Linked DNA regions of Azoarcus olearius. The protein of the gene in region 2 interacts with the protein of the main gene of each other region in a pairwise test. Links are inferred from orthologs where the notes say so. Each region holds a gene or a part of one and is shown on either strand. Other genes may lie near its edges.

Region 1 (5,191 bases), 2.4 Mb from region 2 along the record:
ATCGTCACCAGGCCGAGCACAGCTTCGCGGCCGTCGATGATGCGGTGGTCGTAGGACATCGCCAGGTAGTTGATCGGGCGGATCACGATCTGGCCGTTCTCGACCACCGGACGGTCCTTGGTGGCGTGGATGCCGAGGATGGCGGACTGCGGCGGGTTGATGATCGGGGTCGACAGCATCGAACCGAACACGCCACCGTTGGAGATCGAGAAGGTGCCGCCGGAGAGTTCTTCCAGCGACAGCTTGCCGTCCTTGGCCTTCTGGCCGAACTCGGCGATCTTCTTCTCGATGTCGGCGATCGACATCGATTCGGCGTCACGCAGGATCGGCACGACCAGGCCACGCGGCGAACCGACCGCGATGCCGATGTCGATGTAGCCGTGGTAGACGATGTCGTTGCCATCGACCGAAGCGTTCAGGATCGGGAACTTCTTCAGCGCGGCCACGGCGGCCTTGACGAAGAAGCCCATGAAGCCCAGGCGCACGCCGTGGGCCTTCTCGAACTTGTCGCCGTACTGCTTGCGCAGCGCCATCACCGGGGCCATGTTCACTTCGTTGAACGTGGTGAGGATGGCGTTCTCGTTCTTCGACTGCAGCAGGCGCTCGGCGATGCGGGCGCGCAGGCGGGTCATCGGCACGCGCTCTTCCGGACGCTCGCCGGCGATCACCACGGCCGGGGCCGCAGCAGCGGCAGCCGCCGGCTTGGCGCTGGCGCCCACGGCGTCTTCCTTGGTGACGCGGCCGCCACGGCCGGAGCCGGCCACGTCGCCCGCGGCGATGCCCTTCTCTTCAAGGATCTTGCGCGCAGCCGGGCTGGCGGCGCCAGCGGCGGCGGACGGCGCGGCAGCGGGGGCGGCCGGCGGCGGGGTCACCGCCTGCACGGGCTCCGCGGCCTTGGCGCCGCCGGCGGCGGCCTTGGCTTCGGTGTCGATCTGGGCGATCAGTTCGCCGGACGTCACAGTGCCGCCGTCGCCCTTGATGATCTTGACCAGCACGCCATCGGCCGGGGCCGGGGTTTCCAGCACGACCTTGTCGGTCTCGATGTCGATCAGGTTCTCGTCACGGGTGACCGCGTCGCCTTCCTTCTTGTGCCAGGTGACCAGCGTGGCTTCGGAAACGGACTCGGACAGCTGCGGCACTTTCACTTCGATCAGCATGAAATACTCTCCCCTTGTTATTCGGAGTCTTTCGTTGTCATTGAGCGCGGATCAGTCCTGGATCGGACCGAAGGCGTTTTCGATCACGGCCTTCTGCTGCGCGTTGTGCTTGGCGTAGTAGCCCACCGCCGGCGAAGCGGCCGCCGGGCGGCTGACCAGCAGCAGCTTGTGCTTCGGACCGAGCACGTTCACCAGGTGCTGACGCGAGGCCAGCCAGTACCACGCACCCTGGTTGCGCGGCTCTTCCTGGCACCAGACCACTTCCTTGGCGTTCGGGAACTGCGCGATCGCGGCGGCGAAGGCTTCGGCCGGGAACGGGTAGAGCTGCTCGATGCGGACCAGCGCGGTGTCCTTGATCTTGTTCTCGCGGCGATGGGCCAGCAGTTCGTAGTAGATCTTGCCCTGGCACAGCACCACGCGCTTGACCTTCTTCGGATCGAGCTTCTCGACTTCCGGGATCACGGTCTGGAAGCGGCCGGCAGCCAGCTCGTCCATCGACGAGATCGCTTCCTTGTGACGCAGCAGCGACTTCGGCGTGATGATGATCAGCGGCTTGCGCACGCGACGCAGCATCTGGCGACGCAGCAGGTGGAAGATCTGGCTCGGCGTGGTCGGGACGCAGACCTGCCAGTTGTTCTCGGCCGCGTTGTTCATGAAGCGTTCGAGGCGGGCGGAGGAGTGCTCCGGACCCTGACCTTCATAGCCGTGCGGCAGCATGATCGTGAGACCGCACAGACGGCCCCACTTCGACTCGCCGGAGCTGATGAACTGGTCGAGCACGACCTGGGCGCCATTCACGAAATCGCCGAACTGCGCTTCCCACACCACCAGTTCGTTGGGCTCGGCGGTGGAATAGCCGTACTCGAAACCGAGCACCGCTTCTTCGGACAGCACGGAGTCGAAGCACTGGAAACCGGCCTGGCCATCCTGGATGTGTTCGAGCGGCTTGAAGGTGCCTTCGTCCCAGCGCTCGCGCTTCTGGTCGTGCAGCACCGCGTGGCGGTGGAAGAAGGTGCCGCGACCGACGTCTTCACCCGAGATGCGCACCGCGTAGCCTTGCGCCAGCAGCGAGGCGTAGGCGAGGTTTTCGCCCATGCCCCAGTCGAGCGGCAGTTCGCCACGGCCCATCGCCGCGCGGTCCTCGATGATCTTCTTGACGCGCGAGTGCAGCGTGAAGTTGGCCGGGACTGCGGTCAGGCGCTCGGACAGGCGCTTGATTTCCTGCACCGGGATCGCGGTGTCCGCGTCGTCGGTGTAGGGCTGGTTGAGGAACGGAGTCCAGTCGACCGCGAACTGGCGGTTGTGGCCGGACAGCACCGGGTTGTACAGCAGCTCGCCCTTGTCGAGGTGCTCGCGGTATTCCTGGATCATGCGATCCGGTTCGTCGCTCTTGAGCGTGCCTTCGGCAACCAGGCGGTCGGCGTAGAGCTTGCGGGTGCCCGGGTGCTGCTGCACCTTGCGGTACATCAGCGGCTGGGTAACCATCGGCTCGTCCTGCTCGTTGTGGCCGAGCTTGCGGAAGCAGACGATGTCGACCACCACGTCCTTCTTGAACTGCTGGCGGAATTCCACGGCCAGCGCGGTGACGAAGGCCACCGCTTCCGGATCGTCGCCATTCACGTGGAAGATCGGCGCCTCGACCATCTTGAAGATGTCGGTGCAGTACAGCGAGGAGCGGTAGTCGCGCGGGTCGGAGGTGGTGAAGCCGATCTGGTTGTTCACCACGATGTGCACCGTGCCGCCGGTGCCGTAGCCGCGGGTCTGCGAGAAGTTGAGCATTTCCTGGTTCACGCCCTGGCCGGCCACGGCGGCGTCGCCGTGGATCAGCACCGGGATGACCTGGCTCTTCTCGGTGTCCTTGCGGCGGACCTGGCGGGCATACACCGAACCCTCGACCACCGGGTTGATGATTTCCAGGTGGGACGGGTTGAAGGCGAGCGTCAGGTGCATCGGACCGCCCGGGGTCATGACGTCGCTGGAGAAGCCCATGTGGTACTTGACGTCGCCGGCGGACAGATCGGCAGCTGCCTTGCCTTCGAATTCGGAGAACAGCATCTTCGGCGACTTGCCGAGGGTGTTCACCAGCACGTTCAGGCGGCCGCGGTGGGCCATGCCGATGACGACTTCCTGGGCGCCGAGACCGCCACCGACGCGGATGATCTCGTCCATCGCAACGATGGTGGATTCACCGCCTTCGAGCGAGAAGCGCTTCTGGCCGACGTACTTGGTGTGCAGGTAGCGTTCGAGGGTTTCGGCCGCGGTGGTGCGCTCGAGGATGCGCTTCTTCATCTCGACCGAGAACTTGGGGGCGCCGCGCACGCTCTCCAGACGGCTCTGGATCCAGCGCTTCTGCTGGATGTCGGAGATGTACATGTACTCGGAGCCGATCGACCCGCAGTAGGTCTGGCGCAGCGCTTCGAGGATTTCACGCAGGCTGGCGTGTTCGGTGGAGAAGCCGTGGAAGGAGCCGACGTTGAAGCTCTTCGACAGGTCGGCTTCGGTAAAGCCGTAGTAGGACGGCTCCAGTTCTGCGATCTGCGGGCGCTCGGTGCGCTTGAGCGGATCGAGGTTGGCCCAGCGGTTGCCGAGGAAGCGGTAGGCGTTGATCAGCTGCAGCGTGGCGACCTGCAGCTTGTCTTCGCCACCCGCGGCGACCACGGTGCGCACCGGGCCGCGCTTGGCCATCTGCTCGAACGCGGCGATGACCGGGCCGTGGGCGACGTCGCGCACGGCGGCGCCGGCCTGGCTCTGCAGGTTGTCGAAATAGGTCCGCCATGCCTCCGGCACGGAAGCCGGGTCAGCGAGGTAGTTCTCGTAAAGTTCTTCGATGAACGGTGCGTTGGCACCGAACAGATGGGACGTGTTCTGTAGTTGCTTCATCATGATGAAAGCCACCTGTGGTGTTCTGGTTCCCTGCTTGCGGCAATTCGGAGTCGGCGAAAACCGGCACCAGACGTCGAAGGAAAAACGGGATGGCGACACAAGGCCACCATCCCGCGACGGCTAGAACCGGGATAGCCTCCCTCCCCTCTCCATCGTCTCTTACGGACGCTGTCCGATGACCGGAACGTCGCGACGTGCCGCGCCGATGTACAGCTGGCGCGGACGGCCGATCTTGTATTCCGGATCGGTGATCATTTCTTCCCACTGGGTGATCCAGCCCACCGTGCGCGCGAGCGCGAAGATGCAGGTGAACATGGAAGTCGGGATGCCCAGCGCCTTCTGCACGATGCCCGAGTAGAAGTCGACGTTCGGGTAGAGCTTCTTCTCGACGAAGTACTCGTCTTCCAGCGCGATCTTTTCGAGTTCCTTGGCCAGCTTGAACAGGCGGTCGTCTTCGAGGCCGAGTTCGGTCAGCACGTCGTTGCAGACCTTGCCCATCAGCTTGGCGCGCGGGTCGAAGTTCTTGTAGACGCGGTGGCCGAAGCCCATCAGCTTGAAGCTGTCGTTCTTGTCCTTGGCACGCTTGATGTACTCGCCGACGCGGGACACGTCGCCGATTTCTTCCAGCATGTTCAGGCAGGCTTCGTTCGCGCCGCCGTGCGCCGGGCCCCACAGGCAGGCGATACCGGCCGAGATGCAGGCGAACGGGTTGGCGCCCGAGGAGCCGGCCAGACGCACCGTGGAGGTGGAGGCGTTCTGCTCGTGGTCGGCGTGCAGCGTGAAGATGACGTCGAGCGCGCGCACCAGCACCGGGTTCGGCTTGTACTCCTCGCACGGCGTACCGAACATCATGTGCATGAAGTTCGACGTGTAGTCGAGGTCGTTGCGCGGGTACATGAACGGCTGGCCGGTGTTGTACTTGTAGGCCATGGCGACGATGGTCGGCAGCTTCGCGATCAGGCGGTTGATCGAGACGTTGCGGTGCTCCTGGTCGGAGAAGTCCATCGCGTCGTGGTAGAACGCGGACAGCGCGCCGACCACGCCCACCATGATCGCCATCGGGTGGGCGTCACGGCGGAAGCCGTTGTAGAAGCGGGTCAGCTGGTCGTGCACCATCGTGTGGCTCTTGATGGTGTTTTCGAAATCCAGCT
Region 2 (4,855 bases):
TCTGGTTCGAGTTCGCCAGCACCTATTCCTATCTCTCGGTGATGCGGGTCGAGCAGGCCGCGGCGGCCGCGGGTGTGGAGGTGCGGTGGCGGCCTTTCCTGCTCGGCCCGGTGTTTCTCGCGCTCGGGTGGAACGATTCGCCGTTCAACATCTACCCGCCCAAGGGGCGTTACATGTGGCGCGACCTCGCGCGGCTGGCGGATAAATACGGGCTGCCGTTCCGCATGCCCAGCCAGTTCCCGCGCAGCGGCGTGCTCGCCGCACGGGTGGCGCTGATCGGTGTCGAACAGGGCTGGGTGGCGCCTTTCGCGCGCGCGGTGATGACGGCCAACTTCGCCGAAGACCGGCCGATCGGCGAACGGCCCGTGATCGAGGACATCCTGAGCGGGCTCGGGCTGCCGGCGGAGGCGGTGCTGGCGGCTGCGCTCACCGACGACAACAAGCTCGCCTTGCGCCAGCAGACCGAACGCGCGGCCGAACTGGGCCTGTTCGGCGCGCCCAACTTCCGTGTCGGCGAGGAGCTGTTCTGGGGTAACGACCGGCTCGAGGACGCGCTGGCGTGGGCGTGCAACGCTGCTAACTGACGCGGCCGGGCCGGCCACGCAGGGTCAACGCCCGCCGGCGTCGCGGGCCTTCTTCTCTTCGTACTCGCGGATGCGCTCTTCGTAGCGCGCGCGGTCGCGCGCCGACTGCTCGGCACGCCGGGCCGCCTCGGCCTCGGTCGCGCTGCGCTCGCGGGCGCGCTCGGCGTCGCGCGCGGTGCGTCCGGCGCGGGCTTCGGCCTCGGCACGTTCCAGCGCGCTGGCGCGTTCGGCCCGGGTGGCCTCGGCTTCGGGCGCAGGGCGGACGGTCGCATCGCCTGCGGCCGAGGGCGCCGACGGCTGCATCGGCGCGTCGGTTCGGCTGCGGCCGGTTTCGGCGGCGGCGCGCTGGCGTTCGGCGAGGTCGAGCTTGCGGGCTTCGGCTTCGAGCGCGCGCGCCTCGCGGATGGTTTCGAGTCGCGCCTGCTTGGCCTGGTCGATGCAGCGGTTGACCAGCACGCGCCGGTAGCACTGCGGCTCCTCGCTGGCGAAGGTCGATTCCGCCTTGTCGCGCAACGCTTTCGCTTCGTCCTTCAGGCGGGCGCTGCGCGCGCTGTCCGATTCGCCGCCGGCAGCATCGGCGGCCTGCGCCAGCGGCGCGGCAAGGGTGAGCAGCAGGCAGAGCAGCGTGACGGCGGGACGAGCAGACATGCGGGTCGGAGGGCGCGTAAGGGGATGCGTAGAATAACGCCTTTGCTCCCCAGCGCGGTTTCCGTTCGTGATCAGTTTTCGCAACCTCCGTCTGGCGCGCGGCGCCAGAACGCTCATCGAAGGCGCCAGCCTGCAGATCCACCCCGGCTGGAAGGTCGGCCTGACCGGCGCCAACGGCAGCGGCAAGTCCAGCCTGTTCGCGATGCTGCGCGACCAGCTCCATCCCGACCAGGGCGACCTCGACATGCCGCCGGGCTGGGTGATCGCGCACGTCGCCCAGGAAACCCCGGGCCTGCCGCAGCCGGCGATCGACTACGTGCTCGACGGCGACGCCGAGCTGCGCGAGGTCGAGAGCGCACTGGCGAAGGCGGAGGCGGAGCACGACGGCAGCCACATCGGCGAACTCCATGCCCGCCTGCACGAGATCGGCGGTTACGCCGCGCGCGCCCGCGCCGCCGCGCTGCTCGACGGTCTCGGCTTCCTGCCTGCGGACATCGAGCGTCCGGTGGCGGATTTCTCCGGGGGCTGGCGGATGCGCCTGAACCTGGCGCAGGCGCTGATGTGCCGCTCCGACCTGCTGCTGCTCGACGAACCGACCAACCACCTCGACCTCGACGCGGTGATCTGGCTCGAGGCCTGGCTGCGCGACTACCGCGGCACGCTGCTGCTGATCTCGCACGACCGCGAGTTCCTCGATGCCTGCGTCACCCACGTCGCCCACATCGAGCAGCAGAAGCTCACGCTCTACACCGGCGGCTATTCGGATTTCGAGCGCCAGCGCGGCGAGCGCCTGATCCAGCAGCAATCGATGTTCGAGCGCCAGCAGCGCGAGATCGCGCACATGGAGGACTACATCCGCCGCTTCCGCGCCAAGGCCACCAAGGCGCGCCAGGCGCAGAGCCGCATCAAGGCGCTGGAACGGATGGAGCGCATCGCCGCGGCCCACGTCGATACGCCGTTTTCCTTCAGCTTCCGCGACTGCCCGGCGGCGCCCGATCCGCTGCTGCAGATCGAGGACGGCGCGGTGGGCTACGGCGGGCGCACGGTGCTCGATCGCATCGTGCTCACGCTGCGCCCGGGTGAGCGCGTCGGCCTGCTCGGCCGCAACGGCGCGGGCAAATCGACGCTGATCAAGCTGCTGTCCGGGCAACTGGCCCTGAGCGCCGGCCGCCGGCTGGAAGGCAAGGGGCTGGCGACCGGCTATTTCGCCCAGCACCAGCTCGAAACCCTGCGCCCGGAAGAATCGGCGCTGCAGCACATGACCCGGCTCGACCCGGCGGCGCGCGAGCAGGACCTGCGCGACTACCTCGGCGGCTTCGATTTCCGCGGCGACGGCGTCGGCGGCACCTCGACCCCGGCGACCACGCCGTGCGCGCCGTTTTCCGGCGGCGAGAAGTCGCGCCTGGCGCTGGCGCTGCTGATCTGGCAGCGGCCCAACCTGCTGCTGCTCGACGAACCGACCAACCACCTCGACCTCGAAATGCGCCATGCGCTGACCCTGGCGCTGCAGGACTACGAGGGCGCGATGGTGCTGGTGTCGCACGACCGCGCGCTGCTGCGCGCCACCTGCGACCGCTTCCTGCTGGTCGATGACGGCCGCATCCAGCCCTTCGACGGCGATCTCGACGACTATCGCGACTGGCTGGCAGCGCGCCGCGCCGAAGCGGCCGCAGCGGCGCAGTGCCCTGACCAGGCCGCCGACAAGGCGGCGCGCAAGGCCGACCGCGCCCAGGCCGCGGCAGACCGCCAGGCGCGGCTGGCGGCGCGCCGGCCGCTGGTGAAGGAACTGGACCAGCTCGAGAAAAAGCTTGCCGGCTGGAATGGCGAGAAGAAGCTGCTCGACGCGCGCCTTGCCGACCCCACGCTCTACAGCGGCGGCGACAGCGCGCAATTGCAGACCCTGCTCAAGCGCCAGGCCGAACTCGCCGGCTGGATCGACGAGGCGGAACTGCGCTGGCTGGAGATCTCCGAGGCGCTGGAGGCGCTGCCGGCCGACTGAACGCCGGCCGCGCCTTACTCCGGCAGCCAGTGCCGGGGATCGATGCCCCAGTTCTCGAAGGCTTCGTAGCCGGTGATGCGGTCGGGTGCGTGGCGCAGGTCCACCACCTCGGGCGTCAGATAGTGGCCCTTGACGTGGTGGATGACCTTCACTACCGGTTGCAGCAGGCGGTCGCTGTGCTGTTGCTGCACCACCGCGAGGCGGCCGCTTTCCAGCCGCACCAGCGAGCCGGTCGGGTAGATACCGATCGCACGGATGAAGGCCTGCACCAGCTCCGGCTTGAAGTGGAACTTGCTCCACTCCAGCAGCTTGCGCAGCGCCTCCGTCGGCGGCATGCCCTTGTGATAGACGCGGTTGGAGGTGATCGCGTCGTACACGTCCACGATCGCGCCCATCTGGCCGTAGAGGCTGATTTCCTCACCCTTCAGCTTGTTCGGATAACCGGTGCCGTCGTAGCGTTCGTGGTGCTGGGCCGCGACGTCGAGCGCGATGTCGCTGACGCCCGGGGTGTCGAGCAGGATCAGCTTGCTCTGCACCACGTGGTTTTTCATCTTGTCGAACTCGGCGTCGGTGAGCTTGGCCGGCTTGTTGAGGATGTCGTCCGGCACCTTGGCCTTGCCGACGTCGTGCAGCAGCGCGCCGATCGCGATCTCGCGGATGATCTCGCGCGGCAGTTCGAGCGCGCGCGCGAACGCGGTCATCAGCGCGCACACCGACACCGAATGCAGGAAGGTGTAGTCGTCGTGCTGCTTCAGGCGGGCCAGCGGCAGCAGCGAATCCGGCTGGCGGAAGATCGACTCGACGATGTTCTCGACCAGCGGTTCGATCTGCTCCATCTCGATCTGCTTGCCGAGGCGGACGTCGCCCATCATGTCGCGCACGATGCGGTGCGCCTCGGTGTGGAGCGCGCGGGCGGGCGGCAGGCGGCCCGGCGCCACAAGGGGCAGGGCGGGTGCGGCGCCGGTCGCGATCGCTTCCAGCTTTTCGTCGACGACGTGCGCCGCTTCTTCCCGCGTCGGCGCATCGGCCACATCGAGACCGCGTGAGGTGTCGATGTACAGCTCGTGCACGCCGGTCGCGCGGATGCGCGCGACGACGGCCGCGTCCTTCACCGCAAAGCGGTTGCGCACGAAGTTGTGCTCGATCCAGCCGCAGTTGAGGTCGTGGATGTACATGCCCGGCTGCAGTTGTTCGATCGGGATGAGTTTGATCGCGGACACGTCGGGAGCGAGAGGGAGAAGGACGGAAGCGCAGTATGGTGGCCGGCGCCAGCCGCGGCAGCGGCCGCCGCGCGGCGGCCGAGAACTCTGCCACGGCGCGGCTCAAATCGGAGCCCGGCTGATAGAATCCCGCCCTTCCGTTTCCATCTTGTTCCCAGGAGCGCGCGGTGCGTATCGTCTGTCTCGACCTCGAAGGTGTGCTGGTTCCCGAAATCTGGATCGAATTCGCCGAGCGCACCGGCATCCCCGAACTGCGCCGCACCACGCGCGACGAGCCGAACTACGACACCCTGATGAAGTACCGGCTCGACATCCTGGCCAGCAAGAAGCTCGGCCTGCCGGACATCCAGGAAGTGATCGCCAGCATGGGGCCGATGGCCGGCGCGCGTGAATTCCTCGACGAC

What was found. Proteins that work in one complex are often made in the same cells at the same time.
Region 1: the proteins of dqs_RS19170 (region 2) and dqs_RS08250 interact in binary tests that used the Escherichia coli proteins (3 or more experiments, as listed by UniProt). The link is inferred for Azoarcus olearius from one-to-one orthologs.

The regions. Positions count from the first base shown.
Region 1 is NZ_CP016210.1:1,785,047-1,790,237, reverse strand. The notes cover bases 1,009-4,420. They hold dqs_RS08250 (2-oxoglutarate dehydrogenase E1 component), read right to left. Parts: upstream 4,041-4,420; coding sequence 1,209-4,040; downstream 1,009-1,208. Other genes in these bases: gltA (citrate synthase), read right to left, coding at 4,200-4,420; odhB (2-oxoglutarate dehydrogenase complex dihydrolipoyllysine-residue succinyltransferase), read right to left, coding at 1,009-1,157. Outside these bases: more of odhB, read right to left, coding at 1-1,008; more of gltA, read right to left, coding at 4,421-5,191. UniProt on the Escherichia coli protein: E1 component of the 2-oxoglutarate dehydrogenase (OGDH) complex which catalyzes the decarboxylation of 2-oxoglutarate, the first step in the conversion of 2-oxoglutarate to succinyl-CoA and CO(2).
Region 2 is NZ_CP016210.1:4,185,684-4,190,538, reverse strand. What follows is about bases 883-3,765. They hold dqs_RS19170 (ATP-binding cassette domain-containing protein), read left to right. Parts: upstream 883-1,299; coding sequence 1,300-3,231; downstream 3,232-3,765. Other genes in these bases: dqs_RS19165 (HD-GYP domain-containing protein), read right to left, coding at 3,246-3,765; dqs_RS19175 (hypothetical protein), read right to left, coding at 883-1,232. Outside these bases: dqs_RS19180 (2-hydroxychromene-2-carboxylate isomerase), read left to right, coding at 1-584; more of dqs_RS19175, read right to left, coding at 609-882; more of dqs_RS19165, read right to left, coding at 3,766-4,406; bifunctional phosphoserine phosphatase/homoserine phosphotransferase ThrH, read left to right, coding at 4,619-4,855. UniProt on the Escherichia coli protein: Genetic data indicate it may be involved in ribosome assembly or function.